DNA from 4 places in the Streptomyces sp. NPDC002057 genome. Region 1 is predicted to be linked to each of the others. Evidence: riboswitches for the same ligand, from Rfam matches in the RefSeq annotation. Region 1 holds a riboswitch; each other region holds the start of a gene.
What was found. Region 1 has a riboswitch for cobalamin ahead of cobN (cobaltochelatase subunit CobN). Riboswitches for the same ligand answer to the same signal wherever they lie in the genome.

Region 1 (4,810 bases):
TCTGCGCGTCGCAGAGGATCGGCGCACCGGCCCGGAGGGCGGCGCGGGCGCTCGCGACGACCCCGGGGGAGTACGCGATGTCCTGGACGAGGTCGGTCATGCCGCAGGCGTGGATCATCCGGACCGCCACCTGGGCGACGTCGGCGGGCAGGCCCGTCAGATCCGCCTCGGCGCGGATCGTGGCAAAGGAGCGGCGGTAGATCTCCGCCCCGTCCTTCTCGTAGTCGAACATCGTGGTGCTCTCGCTCATCTCGTGGGTGTCGTGTGGGCTGACGGGGCGCGAGCCGCCGCGACCGCTTCGGCCAGGGAGGTACGGGGGACGGGGACGCCGTCCACCAGATAGGTGTCGGCGCCGGTGGCGACGGCGCCGGCCCAGACGCCGTGCGGATGTCCGCAGCGCCGCTCGCACCCGGAGTAGTGGAAGGCCAGGAGCCCCGCCGGTGCGCGGGCGGCGTCGGCGCGCACGTCGGCGAGGGACTTGGCGCAGCCGGGCCGCCCGGTGCAGGCGGTGACGCCGACGCCGGGTTCGCCGGGCCGGGTGATCAGTCCGTGGGCCGCGAGTGCGGGCAGCCGGTCGTGCTCCGCCCCGACGACGACCGCTCCGCGCCAGGGCGTGAACCGCACCTCGTCGGCGGGGAGCAGGGCCCGCAGCTGGGCGGCGGTCAGCCGGCCGAGCGGCGCGAGGACGTGCAGGGCGTGGGCGCCGAGCGGCCCGGGCGCGAGGGGCGGGGCCTGGGGCGGCGGTGGTACGGGGACGGGCCCGTCAGCGGGGTGGCCGGGGTCGCCGAGTCCGGTGGCTCCGCCGGGTCCGACGAGCCCGCTCAGGTCGGGCCGGTGGTCGGCGGGGAGCTCCGCGACCCGCCAGGCCCCCGTTCCGGCGGCTTCGGCGGCGGTGAGGAAGGCGCGGGCGGCGGCGAGCGCGGCACCGGGGGCGTCGGCGGCGCGGACCCGGAGGCACTGGGAGCCGACCCGGAGCAGGGCCGTACCGCCCTCTTCTGCGACCAAGGTCACATCGCCGCCGAGGCCGGCCACATCGCCCCGGCCGTCGTCGAGGACGAAGAGGAACCGGCCGGAGAGCGCCGCCGCCCAGGGCGCGGAACACAGCAGGTCGTCGAGAGCGCGGGCCCACAACTGCACGTCGGCGGCGCCGAGTCCGTCCAGGCCCGCGGCCGGGGAGGCCACGATGTTGCGGACGCGTTCGTGCGTGGGGGAGGGCAGCAGGCCCGCCCCGGAGAGGAGCGCGGCCAGCTCCGCCCCGCAGTCGTCCGCGAGGCCGCGCAGCTCGGCGTTGCCGCGCGAGGTGACGCTGAGCCGCCCGTCGCCGAGGCTCTCCGCCGCGTCCGCCAGGGCCATTGCCTGACGTGCCGTCAGGCGGCCTGCGGGCAGGCGGAGTCGGGCGAGGCGGCCGTCGTCGGCGGAGTGCAGGCGCAGCGCCCCGGGACACGCGTCGCCACGGTCCCGAATGCGAGGTTCGCCCGGGTCGGGCAACGGGGGCGGGGTCGGCGGCATGGCGGCGAGCATACCGACGGGGAACCGGGCACCCACCGGGTGCGATCCGGCCGGCTCCGCCCTGCGCCCCGGCCCGCGGGACGCTCGGGCGGGCAGTGTGATCCGGCCGACCCTCCCGTCCGCCCCGGCCCGCCGACCTCACGATCTACTATGCAGACGGCATGGGGTCCCAGGACCCCGGGGAGGAAGCCCGGTGAGAATCCGGCGCGGTCCCGCCACTGTGAGCCGGCCCGGACCGCGCCTTCGCGCGATCACGGACCGGTGAGTCAGGAACTCCCGCCATCCACACGACCACCCGGGGCGCGGACAACCCCGAGGAAGGCCTGCGCTCGCCATGCTTCTGCTGCTGTCGCACTCCGACACCGACCTGCTCAGCGCCCGCGCGGCCGGCGGCCCGGTGGAGTACCGCTTCGCCAACCCCTCCCGCCTCCCCCTCGCCGAACTGCCCGCCCTCCTCGACGACGCCGACCTCGTCGTCGTCCGTCTCCTCGGCGGCCTCCGCTCCTGGGAGGACGGCCTCGAAGCGGTCCGCGCCACCGGAAAGCCCGTGGTCGTCCTCAGCGGCGAACAGGCACCCGACGCGCAGCTGATGGAGGCGTCCACCGTCCCCGTCGGCGTCGCCACCGAGGCGCACGCCTACCTCGCGCACGGCGGCCCCGGGAACCTGGAGCAGCTGGCCCGCTTCCTCTCCGACACCGCCCTCCTCACCGGCCACGGCTTCGAGCCCCCGGCCGCCGCCCCCACCTGGGGCCCGCTGGAGCGCACCGCCCGCACGACGACCGGCCCGACCGTCGCCGTGCTCTACTACCGCGCCCACCACATGAGCGGGAACACCGGCTTCGTCGACGCCCTCTGCGCGGCGATCGAGGACGCCGGCGCGCAGCCGCTCCCGCTGTACGTGGCATCCCTGCGCGCCCCCGAGCCGGAGCTGCTCGACCGCCTCCGCACCGCCGACGCGATCGTCACCACCGTCCTCGCCGCGGGCGGCACCAAGCCCGCCGAGGCGCAGGCCGGCGGCGACGAGGAGGCCTGGGACGCGGGCGCGCTCGCCGCGCTCGACGTGCCGATCCTCCAGGCGCTCTGCCTGACGGGCTCGCGCGCCGCCTGGGAGGAGAACGACGAGGGCCTCTCCCCGCTGGACGCCGCCAGCCAGGTCGCCGTGCCGGAGTTCGACGGCCGCCTGATCACCGTCCCCTTCTCCTTCAAGGAGATCGACGAGGACGGCCTGCCCGCGTACGTCGCCGACGCCGAGCGCGCGGCCCGGGTCGCCGGGATCGCCGTACGGCACGCCCGCCTCCGGCACATCCCGAACGCCGAGAAGAAGCTGGCGCTCGTCCTCTCCGCGTACCCCACGAAGCACTCCCGCATCGGCAACGCCGTCGGCCTCGACACCCCCGCCTCCGCCGTCTCCCTCCTCCGCCGCCTCCGCGCGGAGGGGTACGACTTCGGGCCCGTCGAGGAGCTGCCCGGAGTGGTCTCCGGCGACGGCGACGAGCTGATCTACGCCCTCATCGAGGCCGGCGGCCACGACCAGGACTGGCTCACCGAGGAGCAGCTCGCCCGCAACCCGGTCCGCATCCCGGCGGCCGACTACAAGCGCTGGTACGCGACCCTGCCCGAGGCGCTCCGCACCCACGTCGAGGAGCACTGGGGCCCGGCGCCCGGCGAGATGTTCCTCGACCGCTCCCGCAACCCCGAGGGGGACATCGTCCTCGCGGCCCTCCGCCGCGGGAACCTCCTGATCCTCATCCAGCCGCCGCGCGGCTTCGGCGAGAACCCGATCGCGATCTACCACGACCCCGATCTCCCGCCGTCCCACCACTACCTCGCCGCCTACCGCTGGATCGCCGCCCGCGCCGAGGACGGCGGCTTCGGCGCCGACGCCATGGTCCACCTGGGCAAGCACGGCAACCTGGAGTGGCTGCCCGGCAAGAACGCCGGCCTGTCCGCCGCCTGCGGCCCCGACGCGGCCCTCGGCGACATCCCGCTGATCTACCCGTTCCTCGTCAACGACCCGGGCGAGGGCACGCAGGCCAAGCGGCGCGTCCACGCGACCCTCGTCGACCACCTCGTGCCGCCCATGGCCCGCGCCGACTCCTACGGCGACATCGCGCGCCTGGAGCAGCTCCTCGACGAGTACGCGCAGATCTCCTCCATGGACCCGGCGAAGCTGCCCGCGATCCGCGCCCAGATCTGGACGCTGATCCAGGCCGCCAAGCTCGACCACGACCTCGGTCTCCAGCAGCGCCCGGAGGACGACGGCTTCGACGACTTCCTGCTGCACGTCGACGGCTGGCTGTGCGAGGTCAAGGACGCCCAGATCCGTGACGGTCTGCACGTCCTCGGCGGCGCCCCGCAGGGCGAGGCCCGGGTCAACCTGGTCCTCTCCATCCTGCGCGCCCGCCAGATCTGGGGCGGCACGCAGGCGCTCCCCGGTCTGCGCGAGGCCCTCGGCCTCGACGAGTCGGCCGCCACCCGCACCACCGCCGACGAGGCCGAGGCGAAGGCCCGCGAGCTGGTCGAGGCGATGGAGGCGGCGGAGTGGTCCGTGGACGCCGTCGCGACCGTGGCCGCCGCGTACGGCCCCGACGTGCACGCCGTCCTGCGGTTCGCCTGCGAGCAGGTCGTGCCGCGCCTGGCCGCCACCACCGACGAGCTGTCACACGCCGTGCACGCCCTGAACGGCGGCTTCGTCCCGGCCGGCCCGTCCGGGTCGCCGCTGCGCGGCCTCGTCAACGTCCTGCCGACCGGCCGGAACTTCTACTCCGTCGACCCGAAGGCCGTGCCCTCCCGGCTCGCCTGGGAGACCGGACAGGCCCTCGCCGACTCCCTCCTGGAGCGCTACCGCACCGACAACGGCGAGTGGCCCACGTCCGTGGGCCTCTCCCTGTGGGGCACCAGCGCCATGCGCACCGCCGGTGACGACGTCGCCGAGGCGCTCGCCCTGCTCGGCGTCCGCCCCCTGTGGGACGAGGCCTCGCGCCGCGTGAACGGCCTGGAGCCGATCCCGCTCACCGAGCTGGGCCGCCCGCGCGTCGACGTCACGCTGCGCATCTCGGGCTTCTTCCGGGACGCCTTCCCGCACGTCATCGGGCTCCTCGACGACGCCGTGCGGCTGGTCGCCGGCCTGGACGAGCCCGCCTCGGACAACTACGTACGGGCGCACGCGCAGGCCGACCTCGCCGAGCACGGCGACGAGCGGCGCGCCACCACCCGGATCTTCGGCTCCCGGCCCGGCACGTACGGCGCGGGCATCCTCCAGCTGATCGACTCGCGCGACTGGCGCACGGACGCCGACCTC
Region 2 (4,810 bases), on a different contig from region 1:
ACGGCCTGGCCGCCGGTCAGCGCGCCGAGGGCGTGGATGTAGTCCCGCTCGTGCAGCTGCCGCCACAGCCGCTCGGCGCCGCGCCGGGCGAGGGTGTGCTCCTCACGGACGCTGCCCGAGAGACGCACCACGTCCTCGGCGCCGTAGGTGCGCTCGATGCCCTTCCAGCGCGGGTCGGTGGCCCAGCGCCGTGCCAGCTCCTCGGCCGCCTGCGTCCTCGCGTCTGCCATGACCGTCACCGTCTCCTTGGATCTGCCGCGTCTGCCAAGCCCGCACGGTTCCTCGTGCGGGTGTGGCACTGCGTGTCTCGATAGGGGGTGCGGACCGCCGGTGTCCGGACCAAGCGGAGGTGAGCAATCTCGCCGCTGCAGGTCGCGTCATGCCGGGGTTGCCGAGATCAGGGCGTGAATCGGTCCCCGGGTCCGGCCTGGACCTACCGGATCCGGCGGGCCGCACTCAGACTCTGGCACTGGCACTGGGTGTCATCAATCGTGGACGTCTGCCAACTTTCGCCAATCTTCCGGCTCTCTTTTGCCAAGTTTGTTAAGGGAGGGGAGGGGCCTTTCCCGCGTACGCTGACCTGGCGCGGGACCGAGGGCCCGGGCGCCGGGAGAGCGGGAGGACGCGGGTGAGCAAGACCTACGCGGGAGCGCGGCTGCGGCGGCTGCGCGAGGAGCGCCGGATGAGCCAGGCCGAACTGGCCCGCTCCCTGGCGATCTCCCCGAGCTACCTCAACCAGATGGAGCACGACGCCCGACCGCTCACCGTGCCCGTGCTGCTCCGGCTGACCGAGACCTTCGGCGTCGACCCCGGCTTCTTCTCCGAGCGCGACACCAGCCGCCTCATCGCCGACCTGCGGGAGGCGCTCGCCGGGGAGCTCGCCGCCGCCCGCGTCTCCGCCTCCGACCTGGCCGACCTCGCCTCCCGGATGCCCGACGTCGCCCAGGTCCTGGTCGGGCTCGGCCGGCGCAACCACCAGCTCTCCGAACGGCTCGCCGACGCGGCGGACCCCCGGGGCGCCGACCCCGAGCTGCCGCGCTCCCCGCACGAGGAGATCCGCGACTTCTTCTACCGCCGGCAGAACTACCTCGACGAGACCGACCGCGCCGCCGAGGCCCTCGCGACGGAGATCGGCATCCGGCCCGGTGACGTCGTCAGGACCCTGACGGCCCGGCTCGCCGACCGTCACGGCGTCCGTCTGTCGGCCGAGGGCGACGAACGCCTCCACCACTACGACGCGTCCACCCGCACGCTCCACCTGTCGGCGCTCCTGCGCCCCGGCCAGCGGGCCTTCCGGATGGCCACCCAGCTCGCCCTCCTGGAGTACGGGGACGGCCTCGACCGGCAGGCGGCCGAGGACTTCCCGCCCGGCGGCCCCGCGCACCGGCTGACCCGCATCGGCATCGCCAACTACTTCGCCGCCGCCCTGATCCTGCCGTACACCGCGTTCCACGCGGCGGCCGAGGAGGTCCGGTACGACATCGAGCGGCTGACCGACCGGTTCGGACTCGGCCACGAGACGGTCTGCCACCGGCTCAGCACGCTGCAGCGGCCCCGCCTGCGCGGCGTGCCCTTCTCCTTCGTCCGCGTCGACCGCGCCGGCAACATGTCCAAGCGCCAGTCCGCCACCGGATTCCACTTCTCGCGCGGCGGCGGCACCTGCCCGCTCTGGAACGTCTACGAGTCGTTCGCCGCGCCCGGACGCATCCACGTCCAGGTCGTGCGGATGCCCGACGGACAGCGCTACCTGTGGACGGCTCGCGCGGTCACCCGGCACCGCGGCGGCTGGGGCAGGCCCGGCAAGACCTTCGCCATCGGCCTCGGCTGCGAGATCCGGCACGCCCACCGGCTCGTGTACTCCCAGGGCCTCGACCTGGACAGCGTCGCCGCCGCCACCCCGATCGGGATGGGCTGCCGCGTCTGCGAACGGCTCGACTGCCCCCAGCGCGCGGCCCCGCCCCTCGGGCGTCCGCTGAGGATCGACCAGAACACCAGCACGTTCGTGCCCTATCCCGTCGACGACCCGCAGCGCTGACCCCGGCGGAGCGCCCCCGCAAGTGCCCCGGTTCCAGGGGGCCGACGCGGGGTGGGGGGTGGACTTACTAGGACGTCCAACTATATCGTCCTGCCACAAGGTCCGCGGTGCAGGGAAGCCGGTGTGAATCCGGCACGGTCCCGCCACTGTGACCGGGGAGTGCGCGCTTTCACGACAGGCCACGGGCGAAGGGATTCGCCGGGAAGGCCGAGGCGCGTGCGGGGATCCGGGAGTCAGGATACCGGCCGCGGGTTGTTCCGTGTTGTCCACGAGGATGGAGCAGACACGCATGGCACCGGTCCGTACCCGCGACCCAGGTGATCACGCGCGAAGCACGGACGCCCCCAGCGGCGTCCCCGGCCTTCGGCGATCCCTCCGCTGACGCGTCCCACGACGGTCCCCCGCGCCCGCACCCGACCGGTGCCGTCGCGCGGCTCCGCCGTGCCATCCCCGGATCTCACCTGACGAGAGCAGGCTTCCATGGTCCGTGAACTCACCCACTTCATCGGCGGCAAGCGCACCCCCGGCACCTCCGGGAACTTCGCCGACGTGTACGACCCGAACACCGGCGCCGTCCAGGCGCGCGTGCCCCTCGCCGACCGCGAGGAGGTACGGGCCGCGATCGCCGACGCCGCCACCGCGCAGCTGGAGTGGGCCGCCTGGAACCCGCAGCGGCGCGCCCGAGTCCTGCTGCGTTTCCTCCAGTTGGTCGAGGGCGAGCGCGAGGAACTCGCCCGCCTGCTCTCGGCCGAGCACGGCAAGACCGTCTCCGACGCCCACGGTGACCTCCAACGCGGCCTGGAGGTGGTCGAGTTCGCCGCCGGGATCCCGCACCTCCTCAAGGGCGAGTTCACCGACAGCGCCGGCACCGGCATCGACGTCCACTCGCTGCGCGCCCCGCTCGGCGTGGTCGCCGGCATCACCCCGTTCAACTTCCCCGCGATGATCCCGCTGTGGAAGGCCGCACCCGCCCTGGCCTGTGGAAACTCCTTCATCCTCAAGCCCTCCGAGCGCGACCCCTCCGTCCCGCTCAGGCTCGCCGAACTCTTCCTGGAGGCCGGACTGCCGCCCGGCGTCCTCAACGTCGTCAACGGAGACAGGGAAGCCGTCGACGTCCTCCTCGAAGACCCCCGCGTCCAGGCCCTCGGCTTCGTCGGATCCACCCCGATCGCCGCGCACGTCTACTCCACCGCCGCCGCCCACGGCAAGCGCGCCCAGTGCTTCGGCGGCGCGAAGAACCACATGATCGTCATGCCGGACGCCGACCTCGACCAGGCCGTCGACGCCCTCATCGGCGCCGGATACGGCTCCGCCGGCGAACGCTGCATGGCGATCTCCGTGGCCGTGCCCGTGGGGGAGGAGACCGCCGACGCGCTCGTCGCCGCTCTCGAGGCCCGCATCGCCACCCTCCGCATCGGCCGCTCCGACGACCCCGCCGCCGACTTCGGCCCCCTGGTCAGCCGCGACGCCCTCGACCGCGTCCGCGGGTACGTGGACACCGGCGTCGAGGAGGGCGCCGAACTCGTCGTCGACGGGCGGGACTTCACGCTTCCCGGCCACGAGAACGGCTTCTTCGCCGGAGCCACCCTCTTCGACCGCGTCACCCCCGCCATGCGCGTCTACCAGGAGGAGATCTTCGGCCCCGTCCTCTGCGTGGTGCGCGCCGCCGACTACGAGGAGGCCCTGCGGCTGCCGAGCGAGCACCCGTACGGCAACGGAGTCGCGATCTTCACCCGCGACGGCGACACCGCCCGCGACTTCACCCGCCGGGTGAACACCGGCATGGTCGGCGTCAACGTCCCCATCCCGGTCCCCGTCGCCTACCACACCTTCGGCGGCTGGAAGCGCTCCGGATTCGGCGACCTCAACCAGCACGGTCCCGACGCCATCCGCTTCTACACCCGCACGAAGACCGTGACCTCCCGCTGGCCCTCCGGGGTCAAGGAGGGCGCGAGCTTCACCATGCCGACGATGGGCTGAGCGCCGTGACCACGACCACGCACCTCACCAAGGACGAGCTGGCCCTCGCCGAGGTCACCCTCGACTTCGCCCAGGAACACCTCGCCCCCCACTCCGTCGCCTGGGACCGCGACAAGCACTTCCCCGTCGACGTCCTGCGCCGCGCCGCCGGTCTCGGCCTCGCCGGCGTCTACGTACGGGAGGAGCACGGCGGCTCCGGCCTGACCCGCACCGACGGCGCCCTGGTCTTCGAGGTGCTCGCCACCGGCTGCCCCTCCATCGCCGGCTACCTCTCCATCCACAACATGGTCGCCTGGATGATCGACCGGTACGGCGACGACGACCAGCGCGCCCGCTGGCTGCCCGGCCTCTGCGCCGCCGAGACCCTGGGCAGCTACTGCCTGACCGAACCGGGAGCGGGCTCCGACGCCGCCGCCCTGCGCACCCGGGCCGTACGCGACGGCGACTCCTACCTGCTCACCGGCGTCAAGCAGTTCATCTCCGGCGCAGGCGCCGCCGGCGTGTACATCGTCATGGCGCGCACGGGCGGCGACGGAGCAGCCGGCATCTCGGCCTTCGTCGTCGAACGGGACGACCCCGGGCTCTCCTTCGGCCCGAACGAACAGAAGATGGGGTGGAACGCGCAGCCCACCCGCCAGGTCGTCCTCGACGGCGTGCGCGTCCCCGCGGAGCGCAGGCTCGGCGCCGAGGGCGACGGGTTCCGCATCGCCATGAGCGGGCTCAACGGCGGCCGGCTCGGCATCGCCGCCTGCTCCCTCGGCGGCGCGCAGAGCGCCCTCGACCGCAGCATCGCCC
Region 3 (4,810 bases), on a different contig from region 1:
CGGCTGGCACCTCGACGAGGAGCACCTGGAGGTCGACGGCCGCCCCGTGCCGGCCTCGCTCGTCGACTTCGGCCTGTACTTCTTCCACTGCGCCCGGCGGCAGATCGACGCCGGACACGGCCCGTACTTCTACCTCCCCAAGCTGGAGGGCCGGGACGAGGCGCGGCTCTGGAACGACGTCTTCCTCCTCGCCCAGGAACTCCTCGGCATCCCCCGGGGCACCGTCCGCGCCACCGTCCTGATCGAGACCATCACCGCCGCGTTCGAGATGGAGGAGATCCTCTACGAGCTCCGCGAGCACAGCTCCGGGCTCAACGCGGGCCGCTGGGACTACCTGTTCAGCCTGATCAAGACCTTCGGCCACCGGACCGACTTCCTGCTGCCCGACCGGGCGAAGGTGACGATGACCGCGCCGTTCCTGCGGGCGTACACCGAGCTCCTGGTGCGGACCTGCCACCGGCGCGGCGCCCACGCCATCGGCGGCATGGCCGCCCAGGTCCCGGGCCGGGACCCCGCCGCCCACGAGGCGGCCCTCGCCAAGGTCCGCCTGGACAAGGAACGGGAGGCCGAGGACGGCTTCGACGGTTCCTGGGTGGCCCACCCCGGACTCGTCCCGGTCTGCCGGAAGGTCTTCGACGGTGTGCTCGGCGACCGTCCCGACCAGATCCACCGGACCCGGGACGACGTGGAGGTCACGGCGGCGGACCTGCTGTCCGTGCGCCGGATCGGCGGGCCCCCGACCGAGGAGGGGGTGCGCACGAACATCGCGGTGGCCCTGCGCTACTTCGCCGCGTGGATGGGCGGCCAGGGCGCGGTCGCCCTCGACGGCCTCATGGAGGACGCGGCCACCGCCGAGATCGCCCGCGTCCAGGTCTGGCAGTGGCTGCGGCACCGCGTGATCCAGCGCGAGGACGTCCTGCGGACCCTGGACGACGAACTGGCCGCCCTGGGCGCCGCGTACCCGTGGGCGCCGCTCGACGAGGTGCGGGAGCTGTTCGAGCGGACCGCTCTCTCCGCCGAACTGCCGCTGTTCTTCACCCCCGAGGCGTACTCCCGCCACCTCGTGCGGACGACGGAGCCCCGGGCGTGAGCGGGGAGACCGGGCACGCGGGCGGCCCGCCCGAGGCCCGCCGGCCCGTCGGCATCCGGCGCGTCGGCGTCGTCGGCGGCGGCCAGATGGGCGCGGGCATCGCCGAGGTGTGCGCACGGGCCGGACTCGACACCCTGCTCTGCGAGGCCACCCGGCCGGCGGCCGCGGCGGCGCGCGACCGGATCGCCGACTCCCTCGAACGGGCCGTGCGACGGGGGAAGCTCGACCGGGTCGCGGGCGAGGGCGCGCTCGACCGGATCACGGTCACCGCCGACCTCGACGACCTGGCCGATCGGCAGTTGGTCGTCGAGGCGGTCACCGAGGACCCCGCCGTGAAGACGGAGGTGTTCACCGCGCTCGACAAGATCGTCACCGATCCGGCGGCGATCCTGGCCACCAACACCTCCTCCCTCCCCGTGATGCGCCTCGGCATGGCCACCGGCCGCGCCGACCGGGTCGTCGGAGTGCACTTCTTCAACCCGGTCCCGGTGCTGCCGCTCGTGGAGGTGGTCACGACCCTCCACACGGCGCCCGACGTGGAGCGCGACGTGACGGAGTTCGCCACCGCCGTCCTGGGCAAGACGGTCATCCGCTCCCGCGACCGGGCCGGCTTCGTCGTCAACGCCCTCCTGGTCCCCTACCTGCTGTCGGCGATCCGGATGACGGAGTCGGGCTTCGCCTCCGCCTCGGACGTCGACCACGGCATGGAACTCGGCTGCGCCCACCCGATGGGGCCGCTGAAGCTCGCGGACCTGATCGGACTCGACACGGTCGCGTCGATCGCCGAGTCGCTCTACGACGAGTTCAAGGAACCGCTGTACGCCCCGCCCCCGCTGCTCCTGCGGATGGTGGAGGCGGGACTCCTCGGCCGCAAGACGGGCCGCGGGTTCCACGGGTACGACCGGGTGAGAGGACCCGGACGGCAGCCGGTCTGAGGGGGCCGGCGGCGGCTGAGGGGCCGGGGACGGGTGGTGCCGTCCCCGGCCCACCGTCATGCCCGCGTGTCTCATGTCACCGTCCGAATGGTGGAATCACCGTGCTCGCGCGCGCGGCCGACGCCGTAGGGTGGCCGTGCAGCTGGTTCGCCCCGTCCGCCAGGCGGGAGGCGTCGTAAGAGGGAACCCGGTGGGAATCCGGGACTGCCCCGCAGCGGTGAGTGGGAACGACCGCCGTCATACGCACTGGGCCCGGGAAGGGTCTGGGAAGCGACGGCCAGTAGGAGCCCTCCGGTCACCTCCGGAGGACGTGCCCGCGAGTCCGAAGACCTGCCCGTTGCCCGCACGCGGACGATTCCGCGCGCGGACATTCCGGTGACCTCGAGGGCGGGTCGGCGCACATACCTGTCGGGCGAGCGCGCCGTTCCACGCGCACGCGCACCGACCGGTCGTCGCCCCTTCGCGCTCTCGTCCCGTCCCCGGGATCTCAGGGATTCATCTCGCGAAGGAGATCTCCGTGACCACGAAGTCCGCAGCCGCGGCAGCACGGGCCACTGTGTACGGCTACCCCCGCCAGGGGCAGGGCCGGGAACTCAAGAAGGCGATCGAGGGGTACTGGAAGGGCCGCGTCGACGCCGAGGCCCTCCGGGCCGCCGCCGCCGCACTGCGCGCCGAGAACTGGCGGCAGCTCGCCGACGCGGGCGTCCACGAGGTGCCCACCGGCGACTTCTCCCTCTACGACCACGTCCTCGACACCACCGTCATGGTCGGCGCGATCCCCGCCCGCCACCGGGAGGCCGTCGCGGCCGACGCGCTCGACGGCTACTTCGCGATGGCGCGCGGCACCCAGGACGTGGCGCCCCTGGAGATGACGAAGTGGTTCGACACCAACTACCACTACCTGGTCCCCGAGTTGGGGCCGGACACCGTGTTCACCGCCGACTCCGCCCAGCAGGTCGCCGGGCTGCGCGAAGCCCTCACCCTCGGCCTGACGGCCCGACCCGTCCTGCTGGGGCCCGTCACCTATCTGCTGCTCGCCAAGCCGGCCCCCGGCGTGGCCGCCGACTTCGATCCGCTGACCCTGCTCGACCGACTGCTGCCGGTGTACGCGGAGGTCCTCGCCGACCTGCGCGCGGCGGGCGCGGAGTGGGCTCAGCTGGACGAGCCGGCCCTGGTGCAGGACCGGACCCCGGCCGAACTGAACGCGGCCGAGCGGGCCTACCGCGACCTCGGCGCGCTCACCGACCGGCCCAAGCTGCTCGTCGCCTCCTACTTCGACCGGCTCGGCGACGCCCTCCCCGTACTCGCCAAGGCACCGGTCGAGGGGCTCGCCCTCGACTTCACCGGCCCCGCCGCCGGCCAGGTCGACGCGCTCGCCGCCGTCGGCGGCCTGCCGGGCAAGCGCCTGGTCGCCGGGGTGGTGGACGGCCGCAACATCTGGGTCAACGACCTGGAGAAGTCGCTCTCCACCCTCGGCACCCTCCTCGGGCTCGCCGACCGGGTGGACGTCGCCGCCTCCTGCTCCCTCCTCCACGTGCCGCTCGACGCGACCGCCGAGAAGGACGTCGACCCCCGGATCCTGCGCTGGCTGTCCTTCGCCCGGCAGAAGACCGCGGAGCTGGTGACCCTGGCCGAGGGGCTCTCCGGCGGCACCGAGGTCATCGCCGACGAGCTGTCGGCGAACCGCGCGGCCCTCGCCTCCCGGGCCGGCTCCCCGATCACCCGCGACCCCGCCGTACGCGCCCGCGCCGCCGCCGTCACCGACGCGGACGGACGCCGTTCGCAGCCGTACGCCGAGCGCGCGGCCGCCCAACGCGCCCATCTGAGGCTTCCGTTGCTGCCGACCACCACGATCGGCTCCTTCCCGCAGACCGCCGACCTGCGCGCGGCCCGGGCCGACCTGCGGGCCGGGCGGATCGACGCCGCCGGGTACGAGGAGCGCATCAGGTCCGAGATCCAGGAGGTGATCGGCTACCAGGAGAAGACGGGGATCGACGTCCTGGTGCACGGCGAGCCCGAACGCAACGACATGGTGCAGTACTTCGCCGAGCAGCTCACCGGCTACCTCGCCACCGAGCACGGCTGGGTCCAGTCCTACGGCACCCGCTACGTCCGGCCCCCGATCCTGGCCGGGGACATCTCCCGCCCCGAACCGATGACCGTCCGGTGGACGACGTACGCCCAGTCGCTGACCGGGAAGCCCGTCAAGGGCATGCTCACCGGGCCCGTCACCATGCTCGCCTGGTCCTTCGTCCGCGACGACCAGCCGCTCGGCGACACCGCGCGGCAGGTCGCGCTGGCCCTGCGGGACGAGGTGAACGACCTGGAGGCGGCGGGTACTTCGATCATCCAGGTCGATGAACCGGCGCTCCGGGAGACCCTGCCGCTGCGGGCCGCGGACCACCCGGAGTACCTGGCCTGGGCGACCGAGGCCTTCCGCCTCACCACCGGCGGGGTGCGGCCGGACACCCAGATCCACACCCACATGTGCTACGCCGAGTTCGGCGACATCGTCCAGGCCATCGACGACCTCGACGCCGACGTCATCAGCCTGGAGGCGGCCCGCTCCCACATGCAGGTCGCCCACGAGCTCGCCGCCCACGGCTACCCGCGCGAGGCCGGCCCCGGCGTCTGGGACATCCACTCCCCGCGCGTCCCGAGCACCGAGGAAGCCGCCTCGCTGCTGCGCACCGGACTGCGCGCGATCCCGGCCGAGCGGCTGTGGGTCAACCCCGACTGCGGTCTGAAGACCCGCGGCTGGACGGAGACCCGCGCCTCCCTGGAG
Region 4 (4,810 bases), on a different contig from region 1:
GGTCCCTGCTGCGCGAGCAGGTCCTCGACGCCGCCCACCGCCTCGTCGCCGCCGACGGCTGGGGCGGGCTGCGCATGACCGCCGTCGCGCGGACCGCCGGGATCAGCCGCCAGACCCTCTACAACGAGTTCGGTTCGAAGGAGGCGATCGGCAACGCCCTGGTCCAGCGCGAGCTGGAGGGCTTTCTGGTCGGCATCCAGCGCGAACTCGACGCCCACCGGGGCGAGCTGGAGGCCGCGGCCGCCGCGGGGGTCGGCTACACGCTCCAGCAGACGGTGGACAACCCGCTGGTCAAGAGTGTCCTGGTGGCGGCGCGCGGGGGCGAGGACGATCTCCTCGCCTACCTCACGACCCGCCCGGAGCCGGTCTTCGGCACGGCGATGGCGATGCTCGACGCGTACGCGACCGAGGCCTGGCCCGACGTGGACGAGGAGTCGCGCGGACTCGCCGTCGAGACGGTCGTGCGGCTCACCGTCAGCCACATCGTCCAGCCGGTGGCCTCCCCGGAGGAGTCGGCGCGGCGCATCGCCGCGATCACGGCGAGGATCGCGTACCCGGGCGCCGCGAAGGCCTGACGGGAGATCAACTCGCCTTGTGGTGAGGTGGTTTCGGCAGACGAGGAACCCGGCGGTGGCGCCGTCCGACTGCCTGGACGCGACAGAAACGTCGGGACCGTCCACCTCCCCGGGGAGAACCATGAACCGCCGCCACCTGCTCCGCGCCACCACCGCCCTCGGCGCCACCGGCGCCCTCACCGGCGTCGCCGCGACCGGGGCGCAGGCCACGACCACGGCGGGGACCGCCGCCACCGGCTCGGCCGCCTCGAAGCCTTCCGCGTCCCGCCCGCTCCGCGTCCACGTCGTCCTCTTCGAGGGCGTCGAGGAACTCGACTTCGCCGCCCCCTATGAGGTGCTGTCCGCCGCCGGGTTCTTCTCCGAGCGCCCGGTGGAGGTCCGTTACGTCTCCGCCACCGGCCCCGGTACCGTGACCGCGGCCTACGGCACGAAGGTCCGCGTCGACCACCCCTGGGCCCCGCACCGGGCCGACCTGCTCGTCGTGCCCGGCGGCGGATACGCGCGGCGCGACAGCCCCGGCGTCCGGGCGGAGATCGACCGGGGCACCCTGCCCCGCGCCCTGGCGGCGGCCGCCCGGCCGGGGCTCACCGTCGGCGCCCTGTGCACCGGCGTGATGCTGCTCTCGGCGGCCGGGCTCACCCGTGGCCGCCCCTGCACCACGCACCACAAGGCCCGTCCGGACCTGGAGCGGCAGGGGGGTGTGCTGAAGAAAGCCCGGGTGGTCGACGACGGCGACCTGGTGACCGCCGGCGGCATCACGTCCGGCCTGGAGCTCGCCCTCTGGCTGGTCCGGCGCGAACTCGGCCCCGACGCGGCGAACGGCCTGGAGACCATGCTGGAGTACGAGGCCCGGGGCACCGTCTGGACGCGCGACCGGTAGGCCGTCACGGAGGGCGCGGGGCCGACGCGGGGCGGGCCGGGCGGGTCGAGGCGGTTCGGGGCGGTTCGGGGCATGAAAAGGCCCGGTGCCGGACACGGGGGATCTCCGGCACCAGGCCTCTGTTGAAGATTCTACAGACTCGGTGGGTGTGTACGCACCACACCCCACCCCGCCGCCGTCCGCCCGCCCCCGGGGCGAGACGCGGACCCCGCGCGGCCCTTCCTCGAACGGGGTTCACGTGGGAGTCCGCCGGCACCGGTCGGGGTGCGGGCAACGGGCGAACGACGGGCGAACGGGGTAAAAGTCCCCTGAGGCGTGAACGCGGCCGAGCGGGGTCCCCGCCCCCTCGGCCGCGCCACCGGTGACGACGACGAGGAGGCCGCCGTGGAGGGCAGAAACATAGGGTTCGTGCATTCCTTCAACCGCGCCGGCGGGTACGGATTCGTCGTTCCCGTGGGCTCCGAGGAACAGGTCTACTTCAGCGCCGAGGACATCGAGGGGGAGGAGCGGTCGCTCTCCGAGGGACAGCAGGTCTCCTTCGTCCTCGTCCTGGGCGAGGGCCGGTTCGAGGCGAAGGAGCTGCGCGTCTGACGCCCCGCCGGCACCTCTCCGCCACCGGCGGCGCCCCCGGGCGGGGGAGCGGGCCGGTGGTAGTGTGCCGAGGCCAGTCGCACCTTTGTACGCACCCGAACGGGTTTGTGCACGGGTCAGGGAATCCGGTGCGAGACCGGAACTGACGCGCAGCGGTGAGGGCGACGGGCGGAGCATCGGCCACTGGGCGGCACGACAGGCCCGGGAAGGCGCTCCGTCCGGCTGACCCCGAGTCCGAAGACCTGCTGGCGGCCCCGGCGGCACGCTGTCGTCCGGGGAGCACCGTACGACAGGCTCCGCGAATGAGCCGTGGCCGCAGAGGAACATCCCGTGCCGCTCGCACACCCCGTCCGCTCCGCCGTGCTCCTCCTGGCCGGCGCACTGCTCCTGACCACGACCGGATGCGGCGGAGGGACCACCGCCCCGGCCGCGAAGGAGCCGGCCGCGGGACCGGGGCAGGGCTTCCCCCTGACGCTCGCCGACAACTGCGGACAGCGGGTCACCGTCGACCGGCCGCCGCAGCGGGCCGTCGCCCTCGACCAGGGCGCGGCCGAGATCATGCTCTCCCTCGGCCTCGCCGACCGGATGGTGGGCACCGCCACCTGGACGGACCCCGTCCTGAAGGGCCTGGAGAAGGAGAACGCGAAGGTTCCGCGCCTCGCCGACCGCTACCCCTCCTTCGAGAAGGTCCTCGACACCGAACCCGACTTCGCGGCCGCCTCCTTCGCGTACACCCTCGGCAAGGGCGGGGTGGCGACCCGCGACCGGTTCGAGAAGCTCGGCGTCCCCACCTACCTCTCGCCGACCGACTGCGTCGGCAAGGACAACAGCGGCGACGGCGACGGCGTCCGCACCGAACCGCTGACCATGGAGACGGTCTACGGCGAGATCCGCGACCTCGCCGAGGTCTTCGCGGTGCGCGAGCGCGGCGAGAAGCTCGTCGCGGACCTGAAGTCCCGGGTGGCGAAGGCCACCGCCACCGGCGACTTCGAGGACGTCACGGTCCTCTACTGGTACGCCAACGCCGAATCGCCCTACATGGCGGGCTGCTGCGGCGCCCCCGGCATCGTCACCCGCGCCCTCGGCGCGAAGAACGTCTTCGACGACACCCGCGAGGAGTGGCCCCAGATCAACTGGGAGAGCGTCGCCGACCGCGACCCCGACATCCTCGTCATCGGCGACCTGACCCGCCGCTCCCAGTCGGCCGAGAGCGCCGCCAAGAAGATCGAGTTCCTGGAGTCGGACCCGGTCACCCGGAACATGACGGCGGTACGGGAGAAGCGGTACGTCCTCCTCAGCGGCCAGGCCCTCAACCCCACCCTCCGCACCGTCGAGGGCATCGAGAAGGTGGCGGCCGCGCTCCGCTCGTACGGTCTCGCGAAGTGACCGCGACCCCGGTCGCCGGAGCCGCCGCCGTCGTACGCGGCGGGGGCGTGGCGCTGCTGTGGACGGTCGTGGGACTCGCCGTCCTGGCGGCGTCGGTGGCCGTGGCGATCACCATCGGGCCGGCGGACATCGGCGTCGGCGACGTGTGGTCCGTCGTCGCCGCCCACCTCGGCGGGGGAGCCGCGGAGGTCTCGCCGATCCGGGACGGCATCGTGTGGGACCTGCGGCTGCCCCGCACCCTCCTCGCCGCCGTCTGCGGAGCCGGCCTCGCCGTCTGCGGTGCGGTGATGCAGTCGCTGCTGCGCAACCCGCTCGCCGACCCGTTCGTCCTCGGAGTCTCCTCCGGCGCCTCGACCGGCGCGGTCGCGGTCGTCGTCCTCGGCATCGGCGGCGGCGTCCTCTCCGTCACCGGAGGGGCGTTCCTGGGCGCCGTGTGCTCCTTCGCGCTCGTGCTGCTCCTCAGTCACACCCTGGGCGGTTCGACGGACCGGGTGGTCCTCTCGGGGGTCGCGGCGATGCAGCTCTTCTCCGCCCTCACCTCGTTCGTCGTGATGACGGCCGCCGACGCGGAGACCACCCGCGGGGTGCTGTTCTGGCTGCTCGGCTCGCTCGGCGGGGCGGGCTGGGGCGATGTGGGGGTGTGCGGCGCGGTGCTCGCGGTGGCGCTGCTCGTCTGCGGCGGGCACGCGCGGACCCTCGACGCGTTCGCGTTCGGCGAGGACGCCGCGGCGGCGCTCGGGGTCGCCGTCGTCCGGACCCGGCTCGTCCTGCTCTGCGTCACCGCCCTCCTGACGGCGGCCCTGGTCTCCGCCGCCGGGGCGATCGGCTTCGTCGGCCTCGTCCTGCCGCACGCGGCACGGGCCCTCGCGGGCCCCGGCCACGCGCGACTCCTCCCGGTCACGGCCCTGACCGGAGCCGTCTTCCTCGTCTGGGCCGACACCCTGGCCCGCACGGTCCTGGACCCCCAGGAGGTCCCGGTGGGCGTGGTGACCTCACTGATCGGCGTACCGGCGTTCGTCCTGGTCCTGTACCGCACGAGGAGCACACGGTGACCCCACCCGGAGGCGCGAAGGCGCCCGGCGCGCGGGGAGCCGAGGACCCGGCCGGAGGCGCGAAGGCGCCCGGCGCGCGGGGAGTCGAGGACCCGGCCGGAGGTGTGAAGACGCCCGGCCCGCGGGACGCCCAGGACGCCGCCGCCCACCCGGCCGCCGCCCGGGGGCTCCGGGCCGAGCGGGTCTCGCGCACCGCAGGCGGCACCCTCGTCCTCGACGGCGTCGGACTCACCCTCGCCCCCGGGACCGTCACCGGCCTCCTCGGGCCCAACGGCTCCGGCAAGTCGACCCTCCTGCGGCTCCTCGCCGGAGTCCTCGCCCCGGAC

Region 2: it holds a riboswitch for cobalamin, as region 1 does, so the genes downstream of both, ABT129_RS32910 (CoA-acylating methylmalonate-semialdehyde dehydrogenase) here and cobN (cobaltochelatase subunit CobN) in region 1, are expected to answer to the same signal.
Region 3: it holds a riboswitch for cobalamin, as region 1 does, so the genes downstream of both, metE (5-methyltetrahydropteroyltriglutamate--homocysteine S-methyltransferase) here and cobN (cobaltochelatase subunit CobN) in region 1, are expected to answer to the same signal.
Region 4: it holds a riboswitch for cobalamin, as region 1 does, so the genes downstream of both, ABT129_RS21740 (ABC transporter substrate-binding protein) here and cobN (cobaltochelatase subunit CobN) in region 1, are expected to answer to the same signal.

The regions. Positions count from the first base shown of each region.
Region 1 covers NZ_JBEOXR010000001.1:265,947-270,756, forward strand. Annotated here, with positions in the region: gene ABT129_RS01205 (precorrin-8X methylmutase) at 1-250, opposite strand, end outside; gene ABT129_RS01210 (ferredoxin-like domain-containing protein) at 247-1,521, opposite strand; cobalamin riboswitch at 1,653-1,804, shown strand; gene cobN (cobaltochelatase subunit CobN) at 1,844-4,810, shown strand, end outside.
Region 2 covers NZ_JBEOXR010000061.1:40,592-45,401, reverse strand. Annotated here, with positions in the region: gene aceA (isocitrate lyase) at 1-230, opposite strand, end outside; gene ABT129_RS32915 (short-chain fatty acyl-CoA regulator family protein) at 629-2,035, shown strand; cobalamin riboswitch at 2,124-2,299, shown strand; gene ABT129_RS32910 (CoA-acylating methylmalonate-semialdehyde dehydrogenase) at 2,516-4,015, shown strand; gene ABT129_RS32905 (acyl-CoA dehydrogenase family protein) at 4,012-4,810, shown strand, end outside.
Region 3 covers NZ_JBEOXR010000061.1:47,081-51,890, forward strand. Annotated here, with positions in the region: gene aceB (malate synthase A) at 1-1,090, shown strand, start outside; gene ABT129_RS32930 (3-hydroxybutyryl-CoA dehydrogenase) at 1,087-2,025, shown strand; cobalamin riboswitch at 2,152-2,377, shown strand; gene metE (5-methyltetrahydropteroyltriglutamate--homocysteine S-methyltransferase) at 2,543-4,810, shown strand, end outside.
Region 4 covers NZ_JBEOXR010000028.1:8,686-13,495, forward strand. Annotated here, with positions in the region: gene ABT129_RS21725 (TetR/AcrR family transcriptional regulator) at 1-575, shown strand, start outside; gene ABT129_RS21730 (DJ-1/PfpI family protein) at 697-1,455, shown strand; gene ABT129_RS21735 (cold-shock protein) at 1,771-2,046, shown strand; cobalamin riboswitch at 2,119-2,296, shown strand; gene ABT129_RS21740 (ABC transporter substrate-binding protein) at 2,377-3,432, shown strand; gene ABT129_RS21745 (FecCD family ABC transporter permease) at 3,429-4,484, shown strand; gene ABT129_RS21750 (ABC transporter ATP-binding protein) at 4,589-4,810, shown strand, end outside.